3 regions of the Streptomyces sp. NPDC034099 genome follow, and region 1 is predicted to be linked to each of the others. Evidence: riboswitches for the same ligand, from Rfam matches in the RefSeq annotation. Region 1 holds a riboswitch; each other region holds the start of a gene.
The links. A riboswitch is a leader RNA that binds a small molecule or an ion and turns the genes downstream of it on or off. The one in region 1 is predicted to bind cobalamin.
Positions count from the first base shown of each region.

Region 2: it holds a riboswitch for cobalamin, as region 1 does, so the genes downstream of both, ACZ56V_RS22475 (energy-coupling factor ABC transporter permease) here and ACZ56V_RS24025 (ABC transporter substrate-binding protein) in region 1, are expected to answer to the same signal.
Region 3: it holds a riboswitch for cobalamin, as region 1 does, so the genes downstream of both, ACZ56V_RS00930 (ribonucleoside-diphosphate reductase subunit alpha) here and ACZ56V_RS24025 (ABC transporter substrate-binding protein) in region 1, are expected to answer to the same signal.

Region 1 covers NZ_JBVISR010000008.1:293,965-303,261, forward strand. Annotated here, with positions in the region: gene ACZ56V_RS23995 (LacI family DNA-binding transcriptional regulator) at 1-978, opposite strand, end outside; gene ACZ56V_RS24000 (GNAT family N-acetyltransferase) at 1,227-1,745, opposite strand; gene abc-f (ribosomal protection-like ABC-F family protein) at 2,341-3,975, shown strand; gene ACZ56V_RS24010 (flavodoxin family protein) at 4,054-4,509, shown strand; gene ACZ56V_RS24015 (ABC transporter ATP-binding protein) at 4,554-5,327, opposite strand; gene ACZ56V_RS24020 (FecCD family ABC transporter permease) at 5,324-6,349, opposite strand; gene ACZ56V_RS24025 (ABC transporter substrate-binding protein) at 6,382-7,461, opposite strand; cobalamin riboswitch at 7,526-7,711, opposite strand; gene ACZ56V_RS24030 (M56 family metallopeptidase) at 7,871-8,803, opposite strand; gene ACZ56V_RS24035 (BlaI/MecI/CopY family transcriptional regulator) at 8,810-9,238, opposite strand.
Region 2 covers NZ_JBVISR010000007.1:403,924-413,220, reverse strand. Annotated here, with positions in the region: gene ACZ56V_RS22495 (MFS transporter) at 1-544, shown strand, start outside; gene ACZ56V_RS22490 (ATP-binding cassette domain-containing protein) at 596-1,444, opposite strand; gene cbiQ (cobalt ECF transporter T component CbiQ) at 1,441-2,190, opposite strand; gene ACZ56V_RS22480 (energy-coupling factor ABC transporter substrate-binding protein) at 2,191-2,547, opposite strand; gene ACZ56V_RS22475 (energy-coupling factor ABC transporter permease) at 2,544-3,242, opposite strand; cobalamin riboswitch at 3,273-3,458, opposite strand; gene ACZ56V_RS22470 (MerR family transcriptional regulator) at 3,529-4,122, opposite strand; gene ACZ56V_RS22465 (potassium channel family protein) at 4,204-4,764, opposite strand; gene ACZ56V_RS22460 (chloride channel protein) at 4,761-6,119, opposite strand; gene ACZ56V_RS22455 (DUF7144 family membrane protein) at 6,488-6,952, shown strand; gene ACZ56V_RS22450 (FAD-binding and (Fe-S)-binding domain-containing protein) at 7,031-9,297, opposite strand, start outside.
Region 3 covers NZ_JBVISR010000001.1:196,277-205,573, forward strand. Annotated here, with positions in the region: gene ACZ56V_RS00890 (glycoside hydrolase family 3 protein) at 1-627, opposite strand, end outside; gene ACZ56V_RS00895 (carbohydrate ABC transporter permease) at 636-1,466, opposite strand; gene ACZ56V_RS00900 (carbohydrate ABC transporter permease) at 1,463-2,449, opposite strand; gene dasA (N,N'-diacetylchitobiose ABC transporter substrate-binding protein DasA) at 2,538-3,815, opposite strand; gene ACZ56V_RS00910 (GntR family transcriptional regulator) at 4,271-5,035, shown strand; gene ACZ56V_RS00915 (DUF3311 domain-containing protein) at 5,181-5,477, shown strand; gene mctP (monocarboxylate uptake permease MctP) at 5,474-7,084, shown strand; gene ACZ56V_RS00925 (GNAT family N-acetyltransferase) at 7,156-7,662, shown strand; cobalamin riboswitch at 7,764-7,907, shown strand; gene ACZ56V_RS00930 (ribonucleoside-diphosphate reductase subunit alpha) at 8,030-9,297, shown strand, end outside.

The sequences.
Region 1 (9,297 bases):
GCAGGCGACGAGGGTGCCCTCGGCGGGCCCGCCCGCGATACGGGCGGCGAGCAGCCGTACGGCCTCGGCGCCCAGCGCGGGGCGCGGGATGTCGAAGCCCATCGGCGCGGGTTCACCGGCGAGGTCGGCGGGCGGGCTGCCGAGCAGCGCGAGCGACACCTGGCCGGGACAGTCCAGACCCGCCTGGTCGACGGCGGCGCGCAGGGCCCGCCAGGCGGCGCCGGTGTCGGTCTCCTCGGCGACGAAGGCCGTGACGCCGTCGGCCACCCAGGCACGGACCCGGTCGGCGGTGAGGTCACCGCGCGGGTCGCCGGAGCGGAACACGGCGTCAGGACCGGCGGGCAGGCCGCTGTCCGCGAGCCCGTCAAGGAAGCCGCGTTCGCGGTCGGTGGAGGCGGGGGCGTCGTCGTCCTCGCGGACGAGGAGGACGCGCCGGTGGCCGAGCCCGGCGAGCGCGGTGACGACCTCGCGGCTGGCGCTGACGTAGTCGGCACCCACCCAGGCGAGGCCCTCGGGCTCGTCGCGCCGGCCGACGTGGACGACGGGGAAGTCGTCGGCGACCAGTCGGCGCAGTTCGTCCGCGGGGGCGTGGCGGCCCAGGAAGAGGCAGCCGTCCGCCAGCCGTACGCGGTTGAGCGCGCCGGCTCCCCCCGCGCCCGCTCCCCCGGTGCTCGACCCGGTGAACAGCACCAGGTCGTAGCCCTGCGCGGCGGCTTCCTGCTCCACCCCGACGAGGAACGGGTAGTACGAGTGCCGGACGTCGGTCGGGAAGGTCGCGGTGAAGCTGAAGACGCCGAGCAGGTTGTTGCGGGCGGCGGCGAGCCGGCTGGCGGCCGGGTCGGGGACGTAGCCGAGGCTGTGGGCGGCGTCCAGGACCTTCGCCCGGGTCTCCGCCGAGATCGGCCGGCCCGTCGCGATGTCGCGGCCGGACAGCACCAGGGACACCGTCGCCTGGGAGACACCGGCGAGCCTGGCCACCTCCGCCTGCCTCGGCCGGGCCCGCCGGCCGGCCGGCGCGGGGGTCCTCCCCGGCCTCGCCCGCCCTGCGGCTTCCTTCGCCACCACGGCTCCTCTCCGTCGCTCCATCGCGCGCAGTTGTTAATGCGCATTACCTAATGCGCATTAACAAGCAATGTGAAGGACCGCGGGCATCCGGTCAAGGGGTTGCGCCGAGGAAATGCCGTGTGGCGGCGGAAGGGACTCCCGCCGCCACACGGAGTGTCGGGTCAGATGCCGAACGGTGCCGCGTACCGGACGGTGCCGTCGGGCAGCGGGTGGGCGGCGTCCAGGGTGAGGGCCATCAGGGCCTCGTCCGGGACGTCGATGGTCAGCCCGATGCCGTGGGCGGAGGCCCGGGTGAAGCCGAAGCGGGGGTAGTACTCCGGGTGCCCGAGGACGACGACATGGTGCTCGCCGAGGCGCTCGGCGGCGGCGAGCGCGGCCCGGACGGCGGCCGTACCGACACCGGTGTTCTGGTACGCGGGCCGGACGGCGACGGGTGCCAGGCACAGTGCGGGGCTGTCGCCGATGTGGCAGCGGGTGAGCAGGGCGTGACCGACCGGGCGGTCGGCGTCGTCCACCGCGACGAGGGACAGGCCCTCGATCCACGCCCCCGGGTCGGCGCGCAGCGCGTCGACGAGAACGGCTTCCTCGGGGGTGGGGAAGGCGGTGCGGACGATGTCCCGGACGGCGGGGACGTCGGCGCCGGTCTCGGCGCGGGTGGTCCAGGAACGAGAAGAAGACATGACGGGACTGGAGTCCTTTTCAGGTGTGCGTTCGGGGATGCGGGGTCAGGCCGCCGCTCGGGGCGCAAGGGAGATCCGGGCACCGCGAAGGACGGCGTCGTGCACGGTCATCAACCTCACCTCCCTGTCCTCCCGCTCCCATGGAGCCCGATCGAACGCGAACGGTGACCACCGTACCCGTGGCAGCGCGTGCGTCGGGCGAGGTCACCAAGGCTTCCCAGGGCTTCGACCAATCCGCGGGCCGCCCGGCCCCGGCTCTCGTTCGACGACCACGGCACGATGCGCCCGGCCGGACCACCGGTTCCGCGGTCGGCGCCGCACGCTTGGTCCGGCGCCGCACGCCTCGTCCGACGCCGCACCGCGACCGGTGCGGTAGAAGCCCGGCTGCTAGGCTGGTGCGGACGTTGATCGTGCAGTGAGGAGTCGTGGACATGGTGGGTGACGACGACATCTCCGGGTGAGATCCGGTCCCGGTAGGCCGCAGCGGGCGCATTTCTGGCGCCGACGCAGTGGCCCCTTCGTCGTTCCCTTTTCCCTGTCTTCCTTCCCGGGCAGAGGTCTGTTCCCTGCCCCTCAGCTCCACGAGGTCGTCTCCATGTCCGACGCCGTCCTGCGCTGCTCCCACCTGTCCTTCTCCTGGCCCGACGACACCCCCGTCTTCGAGGACCTGTCGTTCACCGTGGGCGCGGGCCGCACGGGTCTCGTGGCTCCCAACGGGGCCGGCAAGTCCACCCTGCTCAAGCTGATCGCCGGGGAGCTGCGGCCCACCGCGGGCTCCGTGACGGTCTCCGGGGTCCTCGGCCATCTGCCCCAGACCCTTCCCCTGACGGGGAGCCTGACCGTCGCCGAGGTCCTCGGCGTCGACACCGTGATCCGGGCCATCGACGCCGTCGAGTCCGGGGACGTGGCCGAGGAGCACTTCACGGCCATCGGCGACGACTGGGACATCGAGGAACGCACCCGCGCCCAGCTCGACCGCCTGGGCCTGGGCGCCCTCGCCCTGGACCGGCGGCTCAGCACGCTCAGCGGCGGTCAGGTCGTCTCCCTCGGACTCGCCGCCCAACTGCTGAAGCGGCCCGACGTACTGCTGCTCGACGAGCCCACCAACAACCTCGACGCGGCCGCCCGGAGCAGACTCCACGACGTGCTCACGGACTACAGCGGCTGTCTGCTGCTGGTCAGCCACGACCGGGAGCTGCTCGAGGGCATGGAGCGCATCGCCGAACTCGACCGCGGTGAACTGCGCGTCTACGGCGGCAACTTCACCGCGTACGAGGAGGCCGTCCGCGCCGAGCAGGAGGTCGCCGAGAAGAACGTCCGCAACGCCGAACAGGAGCTGAAGCGGGAGAAGCGGGAACTGCAGCAGGCCCGCGAGCGCGCCGACCGCCGCGCGAGCAACGCCGCCCGCAATCTCAAGAACGCCGGGCTCCCCCGCATCTTCGCGGGCACCATGAAGCGCGGGGCCCAGGAGTCCGCGGGCCGGGCGGGCCAGACCCACGCCAACCGGGTCGGTGAGGCGAGGGCACGGCTGGACGAGGCGGAGCGGTCGCTGCGCGAGGAACAGCGCATCACGCTGGACCTGCCGGAGACCGACGTCCCCGCGGGCCGTACCCTCTTCCTCGGTCAGCGGCTGCGGATCCGGCTCGGTGAGCGGGAGGTGTTCGCCGGAGCGGGCGTCGACCTGACGGTCCGGGGGCCCGAGCGGATCGCGCTGACCGGGTCCAACGGCGCGGGCAAGAGCACGCTGCTGCGGCTGCTCAACGGCGACCTGGAGCCGGAGAGCGGCGACCTCAGGCGCGCCGACGGGCGCGTCGCGTATCTCTCCCAGCGGCTCGACCTGCTGGACGAGGAGCGCACCGTCGCCGAGAACTTCGCCGCCTACGCCCCTCACCGTCCGGAGGCCGAGCGGATGAACCTCCTCGCGCGCTTCCTCTTCCGGGGTGCCCGCGCCCATCTGCCCGTCGGCCTTCTCTCCGGCGGCGAGCGGCTGCGGGCCACGCTGGCCTGCGTCCTGTGCGCGGAACCGGCCCCGCACCTGCTGCTCCTGGACGAGCCGACGAACAACCTCGACCTGGTCGGCGTGGGCCAGCTGGAAAGCGCCCTGAACTCCTACCGGGGTGCGTTCGTGGTCGTCAGCCACGACCGGCGGTTCCTGCGTGAGATCGGCGTCGACCGCTGGCTGCGGCTGGCGGACGGCGAGCTGACGGAGACGGGGGCGACCGAGGAGTAGGGGCCGGCCGGGGGCGGACCTCCCGGATGCCGTGGGGTCCGTTTGCGGTCGGCGGGTGCGGGGCGGCAGGCTGCCGGTGTGGCCACTTTGCTGATCGTGCATCACACGCCGTCGCCGAACTGCCAGGCGATGCTGGAGTCCGTCGTGTCCGGGGCGACCGCGCCCGAGATCGAAGGGGTACGGGTGGTCCGGCGGGCGGCCCTGGCGGCCACGGCCGTCGACGTGCTGGAGGCGGACGGCTTCCTGCTGGGCACCCCGGCCAACCTGGGCTACATGTCGGGTGCGCTCAAGCACTTCTTCGACCAGGTCTACTACCCCTGCCTGGACGAGACGCGGGGCCGCCCCTTCGGCTACTACGTGCACGGGGGCAGCGACACCACGGGCGCGGTGCGCGGCATCGAGTCGGTCACGACCGGCCTCGGCTGGCAGCGCGCGGCGCCCGCGGTGAACGTGGCCGGTGAGCCCGGCAGGGCCGACCTGGAGGCCTGCTGGGAGCTGGGGGCCGCGCTCGCCGCCGGTCTGATGGACGACTGAGCCGGCCGGCCGAGCGCGTTCCTGGTGACCGCCCGCACGGGCTCCTAGCGCGGCAGTGTGCCCAGGAAGCGCACGTGCGGGCGGCCTGCCGGACCGGCGCGGGTGATCTCGGCGTCGACCCCGTAGACCTTCGCGACCAGGTCCGTCGTCAGGACCTCCGTCGGTTCGCCGCAGGCCACGACCCGTCCCTCCGAGAGGACGACGAGGTGGTCGCAGTACATCGCGGCGAGGTTGAGGTCGTGCAGCGCGACCACGCTGGTGACCGGCAGGGCGGAGACGAGGGCCAGCACGTCCAGCTGGTGCTGGATGTCGAGGTGGTTGGTCGGTTCGTCGAGCAGGAGTTCACGCGGCTCCTGGGCGAGGGCGCGGGCGATCTGGACGCGCTGGCGTTCGCCGCCGGAGAGGGTGTGCCAGAGGCGGTCGGCCTGACCCGTCAGTCCGGTGCGGTCCAGGGCGTCGGCGACCGCCTCCTCGTCGGCCGCCGACGCCGGTGACCAGGCGCGGCGGTGCGGGATGCGGCCGAGCCGGACGGCGTCCCGGACCGTCAGTTCCACCTGCGTGTCCGTCTGCTGCTCCACCACGGCCACGCGCCGGGCCACGTCCCGGCGGCCCACCCGGCCCAGGGGGCGTCCGTCGAGGCTGACGCGGCCCGAGGTCGGGGCGAGTACGCCGGCCAGCAGCCGCAACAGGGTGGACTTGCCTGAGCCGTTGGGGCCGAGCAGGCCCGTCATGGCGCCGTCGCGGGGGCTCAGGTCGACGCCGTCCAGGATCAGCCGGCCACCGGTGGTGCGGGAGACCCGCTCGGCGTTCAGGGTCACCGTGTCCTCCGGGTGCGGTACAGCACGAGCACGAAGGCCGGTACGCCGATCAGCGAGGTCACCACTCCCACCGGGACCTCCTGGGGTTCGAGGACGGTACGGGCCAGGGTGTCGACCCACACCAGGAACACGGCACCGGCGAGAACGCAGACCGGCAGCAGCCGGGCGTGTCCGGGACCGGTGAGCGCCCGTACCGCGTGCGGCAGGACCAGCCCGACGAAGCCGATCGCGCCGGCCGAGGCGACCAGGGCGGCGGTGAGCAGGGCGGTGGCGCACAGCAGCACCAGCCGGGTGCGGGCCACGTGGACGCCGAGCGCGGCCGCCGCGTCCTGGCCGAAGGCGAAGGCGTCCAGCGTCCTGGCGTGGCCGAGGCAGACGGCCAGGACCAGCAGCAGGACGGCCGTGCCGGTCCACACGTCGCTCCAGCCCGCGCCGCCGAGCGAGCCGAGCAGCCAGAACAGCACGCCGCGGGTGGTCTCGGCGTCGGCGGCGGTCATGACGACGAAGGAAGTGAGCGCCGAGAACAGCTGCATCGCCGCCACGCCCGCGAGCACCACCCGGTCCGTGGTGCCGCCGAGACTGTGGCTGAGCAGCATCACCAGCGCGAAGGAGCAGACCGCGCCGATGAACGCCCCGCCGGGGACGGACAGCGCGCCGCCGCCCACTCCGAGCACGACGACCAGGACGGCGCCGGTCGAGGCGCCGGAGGAGACGCCCAGGACGAAGGGGTCGGCGAGCGGGTTGCGCAGCAGGGACTGGAGCACGGCCCCGCACACGGCGAGTCCCGCTCCGCACACCGCGGCCAGGAGGGTGCGGGGCAGCCGCAGGTCCCAGACGATGCCGGCGCGGATCGGGGACACGGCCCCGGCGTCGGTGCCGGCGCCGAGGCGGGCGGCGATCACGGACCACACGTCGGCGACACCGATGTCCGCCGGTCCGATGGTGACGGCGACGGCCACGGAGACGCACAGGGCGACGGTCCCGGCCACCGCCCACACGAGGGTGCTGCGCGGCGCGCGTATGCCGGGGACGGGAGCCGTCCGGCTCGCGGACGTCACTTGGCGAGCCCGAACCCGCGCAGGGCCGCCGCCACCTGTTCCACGCCCTCGACGGTACGGATGGTGGGGTTCATGGCCTGCCCGCTGAGCAGCACGTAGCGCTTCTCGCGGACGGCGGTCATGTTCCTGGTCACGGGGTTGGACTCCAGGAACTCGATCTTCTTCGCGGCCGTCTCCGCCGTCTGCGACTTGCGGGTGAGGTCGCCGAGGACCAGGACGTCGGGGTCCCGGTCGGCGACGGTCTCCCAGCCGGCCTGCGGCCACTCCTCGTGGGTGTCGTCCATGGCGTTGTCGGCGCCGACCGCGCGGGTGATGACTCCGGGCGCGCCGCAGCAGCCCGCCAGGTAGGGGGAGGTGGAGTTGGCGAACCAGTACATGAGGGTGACGCCGGAGGCGTCGATGCCGGAGGTCGCCCTGTCGACCCTGGACTCGAGTTCGGCGACGAGTTTCTCGCCGCGCTGCTCGACGTCGAAGATGCGGGCCAGGTCGCGGACTTCGCCGTAGACGGTGTCCATGGTGAGGGGCTCGTTCCGGACGCCGTCGCCGTCGCCGCTGTTGTCCTTGCCGGCGCAGTCGGACGGCGACAGGTAGGCGGGCACGCCGAGTTCCGTGAACCGTTCGCGGGTGGCCACACCGCCGGTGCCGAGGGTGGAGGCGAAGGAGGCGGCGACGAAGTCGGGTTCGGCGTCCAGGACCGTTTCGAAGGACGGCATGTCGTCGGCGAGCCGGGGGACGCCGGCGTTCGCCTTCTCCAGTCCCTTCATGACCGGGTCGGTCCAGGTGGCGGTGCCCGCCAGGCGGTCGGCGAGGCCGAGTGAGAGCAGGATCTCGGTGGTGCCCTGGTTGAGGGAGACGGCCCGGCGCGGCGGCGCGTCGACCCGGACGTCGTGCCCGCAGTCACGGACGGTGCGTGGGTAACCGGCCGCGTCGGCCCGGGCGGCCGGGTCGTCGGTGCCCGCGCCGGACCCGCAGCCGGAGGCCAGCACGGCGCCGGACAGGAGCAGGGCGGGACCGCGCAGGGCACGGCGGGAAAGAAGGAGTCGTCGTCGGGGGCCGACGGGGCGTGCTGCGGGCAAGGAAGGATCCTCTGGCGTCGAGGGCTCATGCGCGAAGCCCGTCCGTACGATGCGGCCCGCGCCGCACGCGGCACGGGTGCCAGCAGGTCTTCGGACTCGGGATCGACCGGACGGGACGCCTTCCCGGACGGCGTACGCCGCCCAGTGGCCCGTGTCCCGCCCGTCACCCTCACCGCTGCGCGTCAGTTCCGGATTCGCACCGGATTCCCTGACCCACCAGGTGGGTTCGACTGGCTTGCGCAAGCTACCACAGGGTCATCGCCCCGCCGGGGGACGGGCCACTGCCTCACCCGCTCCCCCGGGCCACCACGCCCGTCCGCGCGTCAGCTCTTCGGTATGAGGACGGTGTCGACGTCGATGATGTAGCCGTCGGCGTTGGCGCATGCGTGCGTCAAGGAGTGAGAACCGGTCAGAACGGCGTCGCGGCCCGCAGGATGAGGAACATCGTGACGGCGGCGTTCGCGGACGACATCGCCGAGACGGCGGTCCCGGCGGCCGCCGCCCACGCCGCCAGGCCGACCGACGTGAACACCGGGGGCCAGGTGCGGACGGCGGGAGCGGGCCCCAGCAGGGCCGCCACCCGGCGGGGCACCGGGCCGGGCGCCGCGAGGCCGGCGAGGGTGGCGACGGGGGTGCCGCGGGAGACGAGGGCCGCCTTGCCGATCGCGGTCGCCACCGCGCGGCGGTCACCGACCGCCCGTGCGGCCGCCTCGTCCGCCCACCGCTCCGCCGTGTAGGCCACGGCCGTCCGCAGGGGGCGCAGGAACGGGTTGGCCAGCGCGGCGAGCCGGACTGTGAGCAGGAAGCGGTGGTGCCGGGCGGCGAGGTGGGCACGCTCATGGGCGAACAGGGCGCGCCGCTCGCCCGGTTCGAGGCAGTCGAGCAGGGCCGTACTCACCACCACCCGGTCCCGGCGTCCCCCCGGCAGCGCGTACGCGTAGGGCACGTCGTCCGGCAGTACGGCCACCCCGGTGCCCGGCAGCCCGGCCAGTGCGCGGTGGGCGCGGCGGCGCACCCGGCCGTGCCGCCACAGGGCCCGCGCCGAGGCCGCGACCACCGCGCAGAGCGCGGGAATGGCCGCCTTGCCGACGATCTCGTCGTAGGGCACCGCCGCCCGTACCTCGGGGTCGGACCAGCCGTCGGGGAGCGGGTTGCCGGGCAGCTGGGCGGTGCCGACCACCATCACCAGGGCCAGGCACACGGTGCTGCACAGGGCCATCACGGCGGCGACGGCGGTGAGCAGCCTGGTCGCGGTCCGCGGGTGCAGGTGCTGCTCGGCGAGCCTGGCGATCGGCCACGCCGTCAGCGGCAGGACCAGGGGCAGGAAGACGAAGACCCCCATGCGGTGTCAGCCGTCCTCCGCGGCGCGCGCGTGCCCGAGCAGTTCGCGCAGCAGTCGCTCGTCGTCGGGGTCGAGGCCGGTGACGAAGCTGGCCAGTACCGCTTCCCGGTCGCTCTCGGCGTCCAGCACCTTGCGCATCTTCCGCGCGGCCAGGCCCGCCTGGTCCGAGGCGGGCGTCCAGGCGAAGGACCGGCCCGCGCGCTCGCGGCTGACGGCGCCCTTCTCGAGCAGCCGGGTCAGGATCGTGATCACCGTGGTGTAGGCGAGGTCGCCGCCGAGCCGTTCCTGCACCCAGCCGGCCGTCGCGGGCCCGTCCGCCTCGCGCAGCGCGGACAGCACCAGCGCTTCCAGCTCACCCTGGCCCCGCCGCCGCGGACGCCGGTCATCCGTCACCGCCCGCCTCCTTCCGCCGCCGATCGTCTTCCGGAGCGACATCGTATAGAAGGCTTACTTCTACAGTGTTGTAGATTGTCGGCAGGCACAATGAACACGGA
Region 2 (9,297 bases), on a different contig from region 1:
CCAGGGCTCCACCTACGCCGACTTCCTCGCTCCCATGCTGCTGCTCGGCCTCGCCATCGGCCTCAGCGTGTCCCCGGCCACCGACACCATCATGGGCTCCTTCCCGGAGAGCGAACTGGGCGTCGGCGGCGGCGCCAACGACACCGCGCTGGAACTCGGCGGCTCCCTCGGCATAGCCGTCCTGGGCTCCCTGCTCGGCACCGCCTACCGGGACGAACTGGCCGGCCTGGTGGGCGACCGGCTCCCGGCCGCCGCGCTGGACACCGCCCAGGACTCGGTGGGCGGCGGACTGGCCGTCGCCGAGCGCCTCGCCACCAACCCGTCCGCCGGACCCGAGCAGGCGCAGGCCCTCGCCGACGCCGTGAACAAGGCCTTCGCCCACGGCGTCTCGACGACCAGCCTCGTCGGCGGCATCATCATGGCGGCCGGCACCCTGATCGTCCTCGCCGTCCTGCCCGGCCGCCGCGCCCGGCAGACGGCCGAGAACACCGGGGAGAGCGCGGCGCAGGACCGGGACACCGAACTGAGCCGCTCCCAGGGCTGAGCCGTTCCCGGTGCTGAGCCGTTCCAGGGCTGAACGCCCGCCCACGCCCCGTCAGCCGGCCAGTGCCGCCAGCTCCTCCGCCGTACGCGGGCCGGTGGCGGAGTCGGGCAACAGCCCCCGCGCCCGCAGGAGTCCGGCCGCCGCGACGCCCCACGGGAGCCGCAGCCCGGCCTGCCGCAGCAGGTCGGTGCGGGCCAGCGTCGGGGCGGTCGGGCCGGTGCGCACACCGTCCGGGGTGAGCAGGGCGGCGTCGTCGGACCAGCGCAGGGCGAGGTCGACGTCGTGGGTGGCCATCACCACGGTGGTGCCGCCCGCGCGCAGCCCGTCCAGGGTGGCGAGCAGCCGCTCCTGCCCGTCCGGGTCGAGACCCGCCGTCGGCTCGTCGAGGATCAGCACCCGGGGCCGCATCGCGACCGCCCCGGCGATCGCGGTGCGTTTGCGCTGCCCGTACGACAGCAGATGCGTGGGCCGGTCGGCCAGCGCCGCGATGTCCAGCGCGGCGAGCGCCTCCCCGACCCGGGACCTGACCTCCGCGTCGGGCAGCCCCAGATTCAGCGGCCCGAAGGACACGTCCTGGCCGACCGAGGCCGCGAAGAGCTGGTCGTCCGGGTCCTGCACCACCAACTGCACCGTGGTCCGCAGCCGGGTCAGCCCCTTGCGGTCGTAGGACACCGGCTCCCCGCCGAGCGTCAACGACCCCGTGCGCGGCCGCAGTCCACCGCTGAGCAGCCGCATCAGCGTCGTCTTGCCACTGCCGTTGCGGCCGAGCAGCGCCAGCGCCCGCCCCTCGGGCACCGCGAAGTCCAGGTCCGTCAGCACGTCCGGGCCCTCCTCGTACCCGAACGACGCGCCCCGCAGGGCGACCAGGGCCGGTTCCGGTGACTGCGCCGGTCCGTTCACGACAGGGGTCCTTCCAGTACGAGGGTGAGGCCGGCCAGCGTCGCCAGCAGCGCGACGCTCGCCGCCGTGAACGGCACCGAGACGCGGGCCTCGGGCACCAGCACGCGCAGGGTGCCGTCGTAACCGCGCCCGGCGAGCCCCGACTGGAGCCGCGCCGCCCGGTCGAAGGCCCGTACGAACGCGGTGGCGCCCAGCCCGCCGAGCGAACGCCAGGCCGCCGCCCGGGTGGTGTGGCCGAGCCGCGCGGCCTGCGCTTCCCGGATGCGGCGCACGGAGTCCAGCAGCAGGAAACTCATCCGGTACGTCACCAGCGCCACGTCCACGACCGGCGCGGGCACCCCGGCCCGCACCAGGCGCGGCAACAGGTCGGACATCGGCGTGGTGAACGCGAACAGCAACACCCCCAGCGAGGCCGCCGAGGTGCGCAGCAGCAGCCCACCGGCGCGCGCCGCACCGCCGTCGGCCGCCGACAGGAACCCGTCCGGGCCGCCGACCTGCACGAGCAGCGGCAGCGCCCCCGTCACGCAGAAGCCCAGCGGCACCCGGTACGCCCGCCACAGCCGGCGCCCGGGCACGCCCGCCGGGCCGAGCAGCACCGTGAGCGCCGCCACCAGCACCAGCGCCGCACCCGGCCAGGGCGGCAGCGAGATCGCGAGCACGGTCAGGCCGAGACCGAGCACCGCCTTGTCCACGGGATGGCGGCGCCGCCAGCGACTGGCGTGCGCCGCCGCGTCGATCGGCAGCACTCAGTCCCCTTCGGGGGTGTCTCGCGACACCGCCGTGGCCCCGGAAGCCGCCAACGCCCGCTCCTCGCCCTGCCGCCGGCCCCGGCGCAGCCCGAAGTAGTACGCCAGCACGCCCGCGCCGAGCGCGGCCTGCAGGGCGAACAGCGCCGACTCGATCTCCCCGGAGGGCGGTTCGTACAGCGGGGAGAACCACGGCTCATAGTCCGGTTCGATCTCGGTGATCGCCGTCTCCGCCTCCGCGTCGGCCCCGGCGAACGGCTCCTTCTTGTGGTCGCCGAGCCCCAGCACCAGCGGCAGCACCGCCAGCGCGGCCACGGCGAGCAGCAGCAGGGTGTTGATCTTCGCGTTGCGGCTCATCGGGCGACCGCCTCCTGCTTCCGCTCCCCGGACCGGGTCAGCAGCACGCCCAGCCGGGTCAGTTCGCCCTTGCTGGACTGCACGAGGAGCCGCATCACGATCACCGTGAGCAGGCCCTCGCTCACCGCGAGCGGGATCTGCGTCACGGCGAAGATGGACCCGAACTTGCCGAGCGCGCCCAGGAATCCGCTGCTCGGGTCGGGAAAGGCCAGCGCCAGCTGCACGCTGGTGACGCAGTACGTGGACAGGTCGGCGACGAACGCGCCGAAGAACACGGTGACCATCAGCGGCACGTCGAAGCGGCGCAGCAGCCGGTAGACGCCGTACCCGGCCCAGGGGCCGACGATCGCCATCGAGAAGACGTTGGCGCCGAGCGTGGTCAGCCCGCCGTGGGCGAGCAGCAGCGCCTGGAAGAGCAGGGTGATGGTGCCCAGCACCGCCATGATCGGCGGCCGGAACAGGATCGCGCCCAGGCCGGTGCCGGTCGGGTGCGAGCAGCTCCCGGTGACGGACGGCAGTTTCAGGGCCGACAGGACGAACGTGAAGGCTCCGGAGGCGCCGAGGAGCAGCGTGCTCTCCGGGTGCTCCCTGACCTCACGGGTGAGTGACCGGACTCCGTGGACGACGAACGGCGCGGACGCGACACCCCAGGCGATCGCGTGCGCCGGTGGCAGAAAGCCCTCGGCTATGTGCATGGCTCAGCAGACCCTCTCCAGCACCTCGTGGATGGACGACGCGCCTTGGCCGGTCTCCTGGCTTACGGGTACCACCGCCCGTGCTCCGCCTTCCCGGATCGCAAGCGATCCAGTGGCTGCCCGTGAGGGCCGGAGCCGGACTTCCCGATTCACAGTGGCGAGGGCCGCACCGGCATCACACCGGATTTCCCGTTCACCAAGGCGTGGCGACAGTAGTGCTCCCCCGGGGGCGGGCACAAGCGGGCCTCGGGCCCGGCGGGCGCCCCGCCGGGCCGCCGGACAGGCCTCAGGGCTGCGCAAACGCCCGGCGCCGCCGGTCCGTCAGCTGCCGCCGCTCGTCCTCGTCCATCGTGGCGAAGATCTCCGCGCGCCTGTGGTGCAGGGCACGCAGCTCCTCCTCGCCGAGCGACTCGGCCCAGCGGCGCCGCGCGTCGCCCAGACGGGCCACCTCTTCCGGCGTCAGGGGACGTTCCACGGCCGTCATCTCCTCGATCACCTCCAGATAGGCCTCGGCCGAGCCGGCCACCGCGGTGTCCAGCGCGCCCAGCACACCGAGCAGCCGGATCCGCAGCTCCGCAGTCTGCCGCAGCCGTTCCTCGACGACGTCGAGCTGCCGCCGGATCAGCTCCGCCGGGTCGTGGTCCGGCTCGGCGTCCAGCACCGCGCGGATCTCGGCCAGCGGGAGCCCGAAGCTGCGCAGCGCGAGCACGCGGTGCAGGCGCCGGACGTCGTCGGCGTCGTAGCAGCGGTGGCCGCCCTCGCTGCGGGCGGACGGGGTGAGCAGGCCGAGCCGGTCGTAGTAGCGCAGGGCGCGGATGCTCAGCCCGGTCTCCCGCGCGAGTTCGCCGATGCGCCGGGTGCCGTCGGTCGCGTGTGTCATGGGGCTCCTCCACGAGTGTGCGACCGAGGCTAGAAGGTGACGCCGCGGCAGCTTCAAGCCCTCGGCCGGGCCGCGCCGCCGTCAGCGGGACCGGCCGCCCCGTTCGGTCCGTCGGACCACCATGTCCCGCATGCGGGTGGTCAGCGCGGTGGCGGCGGCGGTGAGGAAGACGAAGCTGTACGTGATCTGCAGGATGGTCACCACCCGCGCGGCCTGGCCCCGCGGGGTGATGTCCCCGTACCCGACCGTGGCGAGCGTCACCACGGTGAAGTACAGCGCGTCGATCCGGGTGTGCAGTCCGCTGAACTCGCCCGGCGCCTTGGCCAGGGTGTAGTACGCGGCCGAGAAGACGTGCACGGACAGGACGATGAGCAGCGAGATGACCACCCCGGGCCTGCTGTCCGGACGGTCGAGGAGGACGTGCCGGATCTGCCGCAGCAGCAGCACGGCCACGACGGTCAGCAGCAGGGCGAACAGCACCCAGCTCAGCACCGGCCGCTGCGGCCCCAGGTGGTCGAGGGGGAGCAGGAAGTACGCCCCGACCACGGCGGCCGCGATCCCGACCCGTACGAGCCAGGGCCGGAGCGCGTCCCAGCCGGTACGGGTGCGGGGGTGCGGGGGCGCGGTCCGGCGGTCCTTCACCGTGCCGCCCCCGTCGTCGGCGCCCCGCCCGACGCCCGGCCCGCCTCCGGCTCCGTCCGCCGCACCAGCTGGGCGACGACGAACGCGACGACCGACGCCATGACGATCAGCGGCGTCCGGTCGTGGGCGTCCCGGCCCATCAGCAGCACCGCCAGGACCGAGCTGGCCAGCGGCAGCCCCGTCACCGCGGCCGCCGCGGCGGCGATGCCGAGGGCGAGGGCCGGGGTCGCGCCGAAGCCGGGCAGCCCGGAGCAGGCCAACGCGGTCGCCGCGCCCAGCAGAACCGACGGGAAGATCGGACCGCCGCGCAGCGCGCCCAGCGCGATGCCCCAGGCCAGCCCCTTGCACGCGACCAGCGCGACCAGCGCCCCCACGGACCAGGCGTGCGGGTGCGCGGCGAGCTGGGCGAGGGTGGCCTGGCCGGACAGCGCCGCCTCGGCCGGAGAGCGGCCCGTGATGAGCGCGTAGGCGGCGACACAGACGCCGACCGCGGTGGCGCAGACGACGGTGCGCGCGGCCGTGCGGTGCCGCGTCCAGGTGACGGTGCGGCGGCCCAGCGCGCGGGCCAGCGTGACCAGTACGGCGATCAGGGCGGCGGTGGGCAGGCCCCACAGGAAGTCGCCCGCGTCCGGACCGGCCTGGGGCGGCAGGTCGGGCAGGGCCAGCGCGCCGATCTCGAGCCCCGTCCACTGGCCGAAGCCGGTGAAGACCAGCGCACCCGTCGCGCTGGCCAGCAGACAGGGCAGCAGGAGCGCGACCAGCCGGGTGCCGGCCAGTCCCGCCCCCTCGATGAGCAGGACCGCCGCCGCGACCGGACCGCCGAGGATGGTGGAGATCGCGGCGGTGGAGCCGGCCGTGGCGAGGATCGCGCTCGCCCGCTGGTCACCGCCCGCGCGCGTCCGCCGCACCGCCAGCAGGGCGAGCCCGCTGCCGACGGCCATGAGCGGGGCCTCGGGACCCAGCACCACGCCGAGCGGCAGCGTGGCCAGCGCGGCCAGCACCGCGCCGGGCAGCGCGCGCGGGCCGACGGGCGCCCCGCCCAGGCCGTTCACCGGGAGGTGGCCGCCGCCGCCCGGGAGCCGGGTCACGATCGGCGCCAGGATCAGCCCGGCGAGGAGCAGCGCGGGCAGCGGCCACCACCAGGGCGGGGTGTCGTAGCCGGCCGCTTCGGGCAGCGAGGTCCACACCCAGTGCTGCAACTCGTGCTGGAGTCCGACGAAGAAGAAGCAGGCCAGCGCGATGGGCACGCCGAGCAGGACGCACAGCAGCAACAGCCGCCGGTAACCCGGGCTGAGCAGGGTCTGCCGCAGGGACTGCTCGGCCCGGCCCGGGGCGGCGTTCGCCGGCGCGGTCACGGAACCCGCCCGCGCGGCCCGCCCAGGGGCAGTGGGCCCCGCCAGGACATCGGGTCCTTCCGGGACAGCGTGCCGAGCCTGAACCTCGGGCTCCGCCGGGGCAGCGGTCCCCGCCGGGGCAGCGGCCGACTCGTCACACGCCCTCCTTCTTCCGCCCCGCGGGCGCCGTCGGTCACCGGGGACGCGGGTGCCGCTCAGTTAACGCGAGGCCGCCGCCGCCCGCATGCGCACGCCCCGCGCGATTCACCCGTACGGCGGGCCCGCGTGGCCGGGGAGCACGGCCGCCCGCAGGCTCTAAACGACCTGTCGGTGCCGTCGGCGCCGCCGGGCAGCTGCCCCGTACGGGGGACACAGAAAGGACTCCGCTCATGAGCCAGCACGCCGAACCCACTCCCGGCCGGCCGCCCCGCGGCGGCGACGCCTCCTGGGCCCAGCGCTCGGGCGACCGCACCAGCGGCTGGGTGACCGGCGGTGTCGTCTTCGCGGGCGTACTGCTGCTGCTGAACGGCGCGCTCGCCGTCCTCCAGGGCATCGCGGCCATCGCCGAGGACGACGTGTACGCCCGTATCGGCACCTACGTCTACGAGATGAGCCTGACCGGCTGGGGGATCGTCCACGTCATCCTGGGCGCCCTCGTGTTCGTCACCGGATTCGGACTGCTCAAGGACATGGCGTGGGCGAGGGTGGCGGGCATCGTCCTCGCCTCGCTGAGCCTGATCGCCCAGTTCCTGTTCCTGCCGTACTCGCCCGTCTGGTCCGTGATCATGATGGCGATCGACGTGTTCGTGATCTGGGCCCTGGCCAGCCGCCAGGACAACCCGTCCCGCGCCTGAGACCCCACGCCCACGAAGGACGGTCACCCCCGCACCCGCGGTGGTGACCGTCCTTCGTGCCGGGCCTTCGTGCCGGGCTCAGCGGCGGCGCAGGCTCCGGGCCACTGCCGTAGCCGCCGCCGCGGTGCCCACGGCGGCCGCCGCCGTGCCCGCCAGGGCCAGGGCCCGGGCCCGGGGGCCGGGAGCGGCCGGACGGGCGCCCGGCGCGGTGCCGTACGCGCTGCCCGGCGTCCCGGAACCGGCCGCGGGGTCCGGCAGTGCCGAGGCCAGCAGTTCCGCCAGGTGCACGCCCTCGTGGCCGCCGCTGTCGAACTCGTGGATCTGGGTGCGGCAGCTGAAGCCGTCCGCGAGGACGACGGTCGACTCGTCCTCCTCCCGCAGCCGCGGCAGCAGCACCCGCTCCGCGCACGCCTCACTGACGTCCAGGTGACCGCGCTCGAAGCCGAAGTTGCCGGCCAGCCCGCAGCAGCCGGAGTCCAGGCGCTCCGCGTCCACCCCGGCCCGCCGCAGCAGCTCCTGGTCGGCCTCCCAGCCGAGCACCGCGTGCTGGTGGCAGTGCACCTGGGCAAGCGCACGCGCGGACCGCTCCGGGACCCGCGGCGGCTCGTAACCGGGGGAGTGCCCGGTGAGCAGCTCCGACAGCGTCAGCGTCTGCTCGGCCAGCCGCCGCACGTCCTGGTCGCCGGGGAACAGCTCCGCCGCGTCGGCCCGGAACACGGCCGTGCAGCTCGGCTCCAGCGCCACGACCAGGCCGCCCGCCCGCACATGGCCGGCCAGAGCGCGCACGGTGCGGGTGAGCACCTTCTCCGCGGTGCCCAGCTGCCCGGTGGAGATCCAGGTCAGCCCGCAGCACAGCGGCTCGTGCGGCAGCTCCACCCGCCACCCGGCGTGTTCCAGGACCCGAACCGCCGCCCGGCCGATGTGCGGGTGGAAGTGGTTGGTGAAGGTGTCCGGCCACAGCAGCACGGAGCCGCGGTGTCCGTCGCCCTCCGGCTCGTGGTCCGCGAACCACTGCTCGAAGGTCCGCTCCGCGAACAGCGGCACCTCCCGGTCCGCAACCCCCGCCACCAGCACCGCGGCCTTCGACAGCAGCGGGGCGTGCGTGAGCGCGTTGACGACCGGCCCCAGCCGGGTGCGGCCCACCACCCGGGCGAGCGCCGGCAGCCAGCCCATCGACCAGTCCGACCGCGGCCTGCGCCACGGCCGGCCCTCGTAGTGGTGGGACAGGAACTCCGCCTTGTACGTGGCCATGTCCACGTCCGCCGGACAGTCCTTCTTGCAGCCCTTGCAGGCCAGGCACAGATCGAGGGCGTCCTTGACCGCCTCCGAACGCCAGCCGTCCCGGATCGCGCCGTCCCCGTGCCCGTCGAGCATCTCGAACAGCAGCCGGGCCCGGCCCCGCGTCGAGTGCTCCTCCTCGCGGGTCACCTGGTACGACGGGCACATCACCGTGCCGTCGCTGGTGTGCTGCCGGCACTTGCCGACCCCGACGCAGCGGTTGGCGGCCTGCGCGAACGAACCCCCGTCGTGCGGGAAGCGGAAGTGCAGGTCACGGGGTTCGAACGGGGCCCAGTCACCGCCGAGCCGCAGGTTCTCGTCCAGTCCGTACGGGGCGACGACCTTCCCCGGGTTCATCCGGTTCAGCGGGTCGAAGACCGCCTTCAGCCGCCCGAACGCCTCGACGAGCCGGTCCCCGAACATCCGGGACAGCAGCTCGCCCCGGCTCTGCCCGTCCCCGTGCTCGCCGGACAGCGAGCCGCCGAACTCGACGACGAGGTCGGCCGCCCGCTCCATGAATCTCCGGTACGTCGCCACCCCGTCCGCGGTGTACAGGTCGAACGGGATCCGGGTGTGCACGCAGCCCTGCCCGAAGTGGCCGTACAGGCTCGGACCGGTGTCGCTCAGGTACCCGAACTCCTCGAACAGGGCGCGCAGTCGCCGCAGGTAGTCGCCCAGCTTGTCGGGGGAGACCGCAGAGTCCTCCCAGCCCTCGAAGGTGTCGGGCTTGCCCGGGATGTGCGCGGTGGCGCCCAGCCCGGCCTCGCGCACCTGCCACAGGTCCTGTTCGTACGCCGGATCGTCCAGGAACGCGCAGTCGGCGTCGTGCTCGGAGCGGTGTACGGCCTCCAGCATCCGGTGCGCCCGCGCGTCGGCCTCCTCGACGGTGTCGCCGCCGAACTGCACCATCAGGTAGGCGTTGCCGTCGGGCATCCGGGCCAGCGCCTTCGGGTTCAGGTGCTTGATCCGCTCGTCGCGGACCAGCCGGGCGTCGACGCCCTCCAGCGCGATGGGGTCGTGCGGCAGGATGTCGGGCACCGCGTCGGCGGCCTTGTCGATGGTGTCGA
Region 3 (9,297 bases), on a different contig from region 1:
GAAGGGGACCAGGTCGCGTTCGGCCAGCACGTCGGCGCCCACGTCGATGCGCGGCATGGCGTGGTGGGAGTCGATGCCCGTGTCGCCGTGGCCCGGGAAGTGCTTGGCGGAGGTGGCCACGCCCGCGGACTGCATCCCGGTGATGTAGGCGGCGGTGTGCCGGGCGACCAGATCGGTGTCGGAGCCGAAGGCCCGCACGCCGATCACCGGGTTGTCCGGGTTGGAGTTCACGTCGGCGGACGGCGCCCAGTTGAAGTTGACGCCCGCGGCGGCGAGCCGGCGGCCCAGTTCCGCGGCCACCGCGCGGGTGAGCCCGACGTCGTCCACCGCGCCGAGGGCGTGGTTGCCGGGGAAGGAGGAGCCGGTGCGCACCTCGAGCCGGGTGACGTCGCCGCCCTCCTCGTCGATCGCGACCAGCAGGTCCTCGCGCTCGGCGCGCAGCTGCGCGGTCAGGGCCGCCACCTGCTCCGGCGAGGTGACGTTGCGCCCGAACAGGGCGACGGACGCCAGCCCTTCGCCGATGCGGCGCAGCAGCCAGTCGGGGGCGGTGGTGCCGGCGAAGCCGGGCTGGAGGACGGTGAGCGCGTCGCGCGTGAGGGTGTCGGTGGCCCTCGCGAGGGTCGTCATCGGTGGTGCTATCCCTTCACGGCGCCGGCGGTCAGGCCGCTGACGGCCTTGCGCTGGAGGTAGACGAAGAGGATCAGGATCGGGATGGCGAACAGGGAGGAGGCGGCCATGGTCGCACCCCAGTTGTCGCCGAAGACGGTCTGGAAGCTGGTCAGCCACAGCGGCAGGGTCTGGGACTCCGCCTCCTTGTTGACGACCAGGACGAGGGGGAGCTCGTTCCAGGCGGTGATGAAGCCGAACATCGAGGTGGACATCAGGCCCGGGGCGAGCAGCGGCAGGATGACGCGGCGGAAGGCCTGGACCCGGGTGCAGCCGTCGACCATCGCGGACTCCTCCAGCTCCTTCGGCACGGCGGCGACGAAGCCGCGCAGCGTCAGGATGGTGAAGGGCAGGATCATCATCATGTAGAAGAGCGTGAGCGGCACCAGGCTGTTCAGCATCGAGGCGTCGCGCACGATCATGTAGATCGCGATGACCATGACTTCCCAGGGCGCCATCTGGGCGAGCATGAAGCCGACGATGAAGCCGCGCCGCCCCTTGAACCGCATCCGCGCCAGGGCGAAGGACCCGGCCAGCGCGATGATCAGCGAGAAGACGACCGCGCAGACGGTGACGATGAGCGAGTTGCTGACGTACGTCCAGAAGTGGTCGGCTTCCGTCGCGGTCTTGAAGTGCTCGAAGGTGACGTCGGTCGGGAACCAGACCGGGTCCTCCGAGATGATGTCCGCGGTCGGCTTGAAGGCCGTGGCGAACATCCAGTAGACGGGGAAGACGAGGCCGATGAACAGGACGACGGCCGTGACGTTGGGCCACACGCGGCCGAAGAGCGAGCGCTTCACAGCTCGTCCTCCTCTTGCTTGAGCACGATCCTGAGGTAGTACGCGGTCAGGCCGAGCAGGATCAGGATGGTCAGCACCGCGATCGCCGCACCCATGCCGTAGTGCTGGTTGCCGACGCCCTCGATGTAGGCGTAGACGGGCAGGATCTCGGTGAGACGGTCCGGTCCGCCGCCGTTGAACGTGTAGACCTGCACGAACGCCTTGAAGATCCAGATGACCTCCAGGAACGTCGTCGCGTAGAGGAACGGGCGCAGGAACGGCAGGGTGACCGAGGTGAAGCTGCGCCACGCGCCGGCCCCGTCGAGGGCGGCCGCCTCGTACAGCTCGTCGGAGATGGTGGTGGTCGCCGCGTAGAGGTTGATCGCGACGAACGGGACGGACATCCACACGATCAGCACGGTGACGACGAAGAAGGTCGAGAACTGGCTGCCGGTCCAGCTGAAGTCGGCCATGGAGTGCCAGCCGAGCTTGTCGAGCACCCAGTTGACGACGCCGAAGCGCTGGGCAAAGAGCCACTGGTAGACGGTGGTCGCGGCGACCACCGGCATGGCCCACGCCAGTACCAGGCCGATCATCAGCACGAACCGCATCGCCCTGCCGAGGCGGGCGAGCAGCAGGCCGATCAGACCGCCCACCACCATGGTGAGGACGACGTTGACCGCCGTGAAGATGATCGAGCGGAGGGTGACGCGCCAGAAGTCCTCGCCGGTGAGGACCTCCTTGTAGTTGTCGAAGCCGGTCCACTCGGTGACGTGCTGGATCAGCTGCGCCATGTTGAGGTTCTGGAAGGACAGCAGGCCGTCCTTCAGCAGCGGCCAGCCGAGCAGCAGCACGGTGGCCGCGGCGGCGGGCAGCAGCAGCAGATACGGGGCCAGCGCGCCGACCCGCGACGCGGCTCTCGCTCTCGGCCCGCCGCTTCCCCCACCGTCCGCCTTGCGGACGTCCGACGGGCCTGAGGGCGGCCGTTCGGTCTGCACGGTCATGCTCGGGGTCTCTCTCTTCTCGACCTGTTCACCTCGACGCCGGGGCGGGGGCCGTCGTGTGCCGGCCCCCGCCCCGGCTCACCCGGTGCTACTGCTGCTGCGCCAGGCGCTTGTTGAACTCGCCCTCGACCTGCTTGGCGGCCTCGGCCGGGGACTTCCCCTTCATGACGGCCGTCAGGTACGTCTTGATCGGGTTCGGGTCGTTCTCGACCGCGGCCCACTCCGGGATCAGCGGGGTGGTGTCACCGGTCCCGGCGGCGGGTGCGGCGGCCTCGGCGGCGGCGTTGCCCTTCAGGTTGCTCTGCAGCGCCTCCTTGTTCGGGATGACGCCGTTGGCCTTGGCCAGCCCGCCCTCGAACTTGTCGGAGAGCGCGAGCTTCAGGAACTCCTTGGCGAGGTCCTGCTTCTTGCTGCCCGCGGCGACGGCCAGGTTGGAGCCGCCGAGGAAGACACCCTCGGGCTTGTCCGCCGTGGGGCCCGGGATGGTGAAGTAGCCGAGGTCCTTCTCGATCGCCGGGTTGGTGGCGATCGCCGTGGCGCCCTCCCAGCCCATGCCGATGAAGGCGCCGGTCTTGCCCTTGGCGAAGATCTCACCCTGCTGCGGGGTGGCCTCGTCCTTGTCCTTGGGTGCCTTGGACAGGGCCTGGAACTTCTTGTAGGTCTCGGTGGCTGCGGCGACCTTCGGGTCGGAGAGGTTGGAGACGTACTTGTCGCCGTCCTTCTTGACCAGTTCGCCGCCCTCGCCGATGACCAGGCCCACGAAGTGGTACCAGTTCTGGCCGGGCAGGTAGATCGGCTCGGCGTCGGTCTTCTCGCCGATGGTCTTGAGGTCGTTGTAGAAGTCGTCGCGGGTCTTGGGCAGTTCCTTGATGCCCGCGTCCGCCCAGATCTTCTTGTTGTAGACGACGACGCGGTTGACCACGAACCACGGGGCCGCGTACTGCTTGCCGTCGAAGACGGCGGACTTGTTGAGGGACTCGGACCAGTCGGTGCCGATCTCGCCCTTGAGGTCGCTCAGGTCGGCGAGGCCGCCGGTCTTGGCGTAGGCCGGGGTCTGGGTGTTGCCGATCTCGAAGACGTCGGGGGGGTTCTCCTCGGAGAGGGCGGTGGTCAGCTTCTGCTGGATGCCGTTCCACTTCTGGATCTCGAACTTGACCTTGGCCTTGGTCTTCGCCTCGAACTCCTTGGCGAGGTCCGCCTGCCAGTCGTCCGGGGAGGAGCCGTCCATCACCCAGACGGTGAGCGTCTCGCCGGCGTAACCGTCGGCCCCGGCCTTCTTGCCGTCGTCGTCGCTGTCGCCCCCGCATGCGGCGATGGAGACCATCATGCCCGCGATACCGATCGCGGCTATAAGCTTGCGCTTCACGCCAACCCTCCTCAGGGATGCCACACAACCCCCCTGCCTCCCCGCGGTTGCTCGTCGACGCGGACCGCCCATGGGGCCGGGACCTGGACCAATGGTGTAGACCAGTACGGGGAGCTTGGCCCAGACCAATAGGACTGTCAAGGGTGTTCAAACTCCGTCCCGTCGTCCGTGATGGGACCGAGATATGCAGGGACCTTTCATTGCGCAAGCGACAGATCGGGCGGACCGGGACCGGGTGTACCACCCCCCACCGAATGAGGTGCGGAGACGACTCCGAACGCGCGTACCAGCGACGTCCGACTCGCCTGTGGACTAGACCAAGGGTGTTCCCGCGGGTATACAGAAGGGATCACGGAGCGTGCGGGGGCCATCCCGGCACGAAGCCGTGCCACGATGTGAGCCGTGGCCGACAGGGATAGCGGTCGCTTCGGCACCCGGAGCCGGGAAGGCAGAGCATGAGCACCGACGTCAGCAGTGCGGAGAACGAGGGTGGGGCGACCGTCCGTACCGCGCGCGTGCCCAAGTACTACCGTCTGAAGAAGCATCTGCTCGACATGACCCGGACCCAGACACCGGGCACACCGGTCCCGCCGGAGCGCACCCTCGCCGCCGAGTTCGACACCTCGCGCACCACGGTGCGCCAGGCCCTGCAGGAGCTGGTCGTCGAGGGCCGCCTGGAGCGCATCCAGGGCAAGGGCACCTTCGTGGCCAAGCCCAAGGTGTCGCAGGCGCTGCAACTCACCTCGTACACCGAGGACATGCGGGCCCAGGGGCTCGAACCCACCTCGCAGCTGCTGGACATCGGCTACATCACCGCCGACGACCGGCTCGCCGGACTGCTGGACATCACGGCCGGCGGCCGGGTGCTGCGCATCGAGCGGCTGCGCATGGCCAACGGCGAGCCGATGGCGATCGAGACCACCCACCTCAGCGCCAAGCGCTTCCCCGCCCTGCGCCGCTCCCTGGTGAAGTACACGTCCCTCTACACCGCGCTCGCCGAGGTGTACGACGTCCATCTCGCCGAGGCCGAGGAGACCATCGAGACCTCCCTGGCCACCCCGCGCGAGGCCAGCCTGCTCGGCACCGACGTGGGCCTGCCCATGCTGATGCTCTCCCGGCACTCGCAGGACCGCACCGGTCAGCCGGTGGAGTGGGTGCGTTCGGTGTACCGGGGCGACCGCTACAAGTTCGTGGCCCGCCTCAAGCGGCCCCAGGACTAGGACATACCCGGCATACCCCCTCGCGCGCGGGCGCGAAGTTGCGGTTGAGGACCGATATACGGACGAGGTCTTCCGCTGTCTTGACACCGTCACCTACATTTCGTGCGCACTGCACGAGGTGATCAGCGAGGGGACGGAGCCGCGCATGCCAGAAGACACAGAGGCGAGCAGAGAGCCGGTGGTGACGCCGGTGCGCGTGGTCATCGGGCTCTGTCTCGTCGCACCGTTCGTCGCCATGCTGTGGGTCGGTTCGTACGCGAAGACGGATCCGACCTTCATCGGCATCCCGTTCTTCTACTGGTACCAGATGGCCTGGGTGCTGATCTCCACCCTGCTGACGGTGACCGCGTACAAGCTGTGGCAGCGCGACCAGCGCGGACGCGCCACCCACTCCCCCGCCGCCTCCGCCCCCTCCACCCCGAAGGGTGGTGAGTCGCGATGAACGACGGCGTGAACGGCGTCGCACTCGCCGTCTTCATCTTCTTCTTCGTCCTCGTCACCGCCATGGGCTTCCTGGCCGCCCGCTGGCGCCGGGCCGAGAACGAGCACAGCCTCGACGAGTGGGGCCTCGGCGGCCGCTCGTTCGGCACCTGGGTCACCTGGTTCCTGCTGGGCGGCGACCTGTACACGGCGTACACCTTCGTGGCCGTCCCGGCGGCGATCTACGCGGCGGGCGCGTCCGGCTTCTTCGCGGTGCCGTACACGATCCTGGTCTACCCGCTGATCTTCACCTTCCTGCCCCGCCTGTGGTCGGTCTCGCACAAGCACGGCTACGTGACGACCTCGGACTTCGTGCGCGGCCGGTTCGGCTCCAAGGGCCTGTCGCTGGCGGTGGCCGTCACCGGCATCCTGGCGACCATGCCGTACATCGCGCTCCAGCTGGTCGGCATCCAGGCCGTCCTCGACGTGATGGGCGTCGGCGGCGGCGAGGACACCAACTGGTTCGTCAAGGACCTGCCGCTGCTGATCGCCTTCGGCGTGCTGGCGGCGTACACCTACTCGTCGGGACTGCGCGCGCCCGCGCTGATCGCGTTCGTGAAGGACACGCTGATCTACATCGTCATCGCGGTGGCGATCATCTACATCCCGATCAAGCTGGGCGGGTTCGACGACATCTTCGCGTCGGCGAGCGACAAGTTCACCGAGACGGGGGCGGGCGGAGTGGTACCGAACGCGGGGGGCCAGTGGACGTACGCGACCCTGGCGCTCGGTTCGGCGCTCGCGCTGTTCATGTACCCGCACTCGATCACCGCCACGCTGTCCTCGCGCAGCCGTGAGGTGATCCGCCGCAACACCACGATCCTGCCGCTGTACTCGCTGATGCTGGGCCTGCTCGCGCTCCTCGGCTTCATGGCGATCGCGGCCGGGGTCAAGGTGAAGAACGGCCAGCTGGCGATCCCGCAGCTGTTCGAGAACATGTTCCCGGACTGGTTCGCGGGCGTGGCCTTCGCGGCGATCGGCATCGGCGCCCTGGTTCCGGCGGCGATCATGTCGATCGCGGCCGCGAATCTCTTCACCCGCAACATCTACAAGGACTTCATCAAGCCCGACGCCACCCCGGCACAGGAGACGAAGGTCTCCAAGCTGGTGTCGCTGCTGGTGAAGGTGGGCGCGCTGATCTTCGTCCTGGGCATGGACAAGACCGTCGCGATCAACTTCCAGCTGCTGGGCGGCATCTGGATCCTGCAGACCTTCCCGGCCCTGGTCGGCGGCCTGTTCACCCGCTGGTTCCACCGCTGGGCGCTGCTCGGCGGCTGGGCGGTCGGCATGGTCTACGGCACGGTCGCCGCCTACGGTGTGGCCTCGCCGACGCAGAAGCACTTCGGCGGCTCCTCCGACGAGATCCCCGGCATCGGCGAGATCGGCTACATCGGTCTCACCGCCTTCGTGCTGAACGTCCTGGTCACCGTGGTCCTGACCTTCGTCCTGAGGGCGGTCAAGGCGCCCGACGGCGTCGACGAGACCAAGCCGAGCGACTACACGGCGGACGCCGGCGACCCCGGCCTCCAGGTGGAACTGCCGCCGGCCACGGCGGGCAGCTCGCACTAGCGGCAGACTTCAGCGGGCCGTCGGAGAAATCCGGCGGCCCGTTGTCGTACCCGTCGGGCACACTCGGCGTCATGGACTTCGTGATCCGACGGGCGACGGCCGAGGAGTACGACACCCTCGGCGAAATCACCGCGCAGGCCTACCTGCGCGACGGCCTCCTCGACTTCGGGGAGAGCGACTCCTACCTGGACGAGCTGCGCGACGTGGCCAAGCGGGCGGCGGCCGCCGAGGTGCTGGTCGCCGCGGCGGAGGGGCGGGTGCTCGGCGGCGTCACCTTCGTGCCGTCCGGCGGCCCCATGGCGGACATCGCGCGTCCCGGCGAGGCCGAGATACGCATGCTCGCCGTCGCCCGCGAGGCACGCGGCCGCGGGGCCGGCGAGGCCCTCGTGCGGGCCTGCGTCGACCGCGCCCGGTCCGTGGCGGGCTGCACGGGTGTCGTGCTGTCGACCCAGCGCGCCATGCACACCGCCCACCGCCTCTACGAACGGCTGGGCTTCGTCCGCACCCCCGCCCGCGACTGGAACCCCTTGCCGGAGCTGGACGGCATCATGCTGCTCACCTACGAACTGACGCTCTGACGCTCTGACGCTCTGACGCTCTGACGCCGACCCTAGACGCCCCCTGACACTCCATCCGGACACAACATCTGGGGGTACTGGCGGAGCCCGGCACAAGATGTATGCTCGTGCTCGCTGTCGCCGCAGGGGAATCCGGTGCGAATCCGGAACTGTCCCGCAACGGTGTACTTGCGTGCATCCGTACGTCTTCGCACGTGCGCGCACGCCTGTCCAGTCCGAGGACCTGCCGACAGTGCGCCCGGCCGTCCCGGTCCGGGTGCCATGACGTCCGGGCCTCGTGGAGTGGGCCGGTGGACGCGACGCCGTGCGCGCTCGTGAGCCCCCCTGCCCTCCGCCAGGCCCCGTGCCGAGCGAGGGAGTGCTCCACGTGACCATCGCGCCAGCCGATCCGGCTTCAGCGAACCCGGTGACGGCGACCGGGGAACCCGACGGACCCGGTGCCGCCCTGCTGCGGACCCTGACCGGGCTGACCGCCGACCTCCCCGGAGCCGACCCCGGCCGGGTGGCCGCCGCCGCGCTGCGGGGCCGGTCCGCCCATGCCGACGAGGCCGAGCTGCGCGAGCTGGCCACGGAGGCGGCCGCCGGTCTGATCTCCGAGGACCCGGTCTACTCCCGGCTGGCCGCCCGGCTGCTGACCATCGGCATCCGCGCCGAGGCCGCCTCCCAGGGCGTCGTCACCTTCACCGACTCGGTCGCCACCGGCCACCGCGAGGGCCTGATCGCCGACCGCACCGCCGCGTTCGTCCGGCTGCACGCGGCCCGCCTCGACGCGCTGGTCGATCCGGACGCCGACGACCGCTTCGGCTACTTCGGGCTGCGCACCCTGTACAGCCGCTACCTGCTCCGCCACCCGATCACCCGCAAGGCCGTCGAGACGCCCCAGCACTTCCTGCTGCGGGTCGCCTCCGGACTCGCCGAGGACGACACCACGCGGGCCGTGGACGAGGTCGCTGCCCTGTACGGCCTGATGAGCCGCCTGGACTACCTGCCCTCCTCCCCCACCCTCTTCAACTCCGGCACCCGGCACGCCCAGATGTCGTCCTGCTACCTCCTGGACTCCCCCAGGGACGAGCTGGACTCCCTCTACGACCGCCTCCACCAGGTCGCCCGCCTCTCCAAGCACGCCGGGGGCATCGGCATCGCCTACTCCCGCGTCCGCGCCCGGGGTTCGCTGATCCGCGGCACCAACGGGCACTCCAACGGCATCGTCCCGTTCCTGAAGACGCTGGACGCCTCGGTCGCCGCCGTGAACCAGGGCGGCCGCCGCAAGGGTGCCGCGGCGGTCTACCTGGAGACCTGGCACGCGGACGTCGAGGAGTTCCTGGAGCTGCGGGACAACACCGGCGAGGACGCCCGCCGCACGCACAACCTGAACCTCGCGCACTGGGTGCCGGACGAGTTCATGCGCCGGGTGGCCGCCGACGGGACCTGGTCGCTGTTCTCCCCCGCCGACGTGCCGGAGCTGACCGACCTGTGGGGGGAGGAGTTCGACGCGGCCTACCGCAGGGCGGAGCAGGCGGGGCTCGCCCGCAAGTCGCTGCCCGCGCGTGAGCTGTACGGCCGCATGATGCGCACCCTCGCGCAGACCGGCAACGGCTGGATGACCTTCAAAGACACCGCCAACCGCACCGCGAA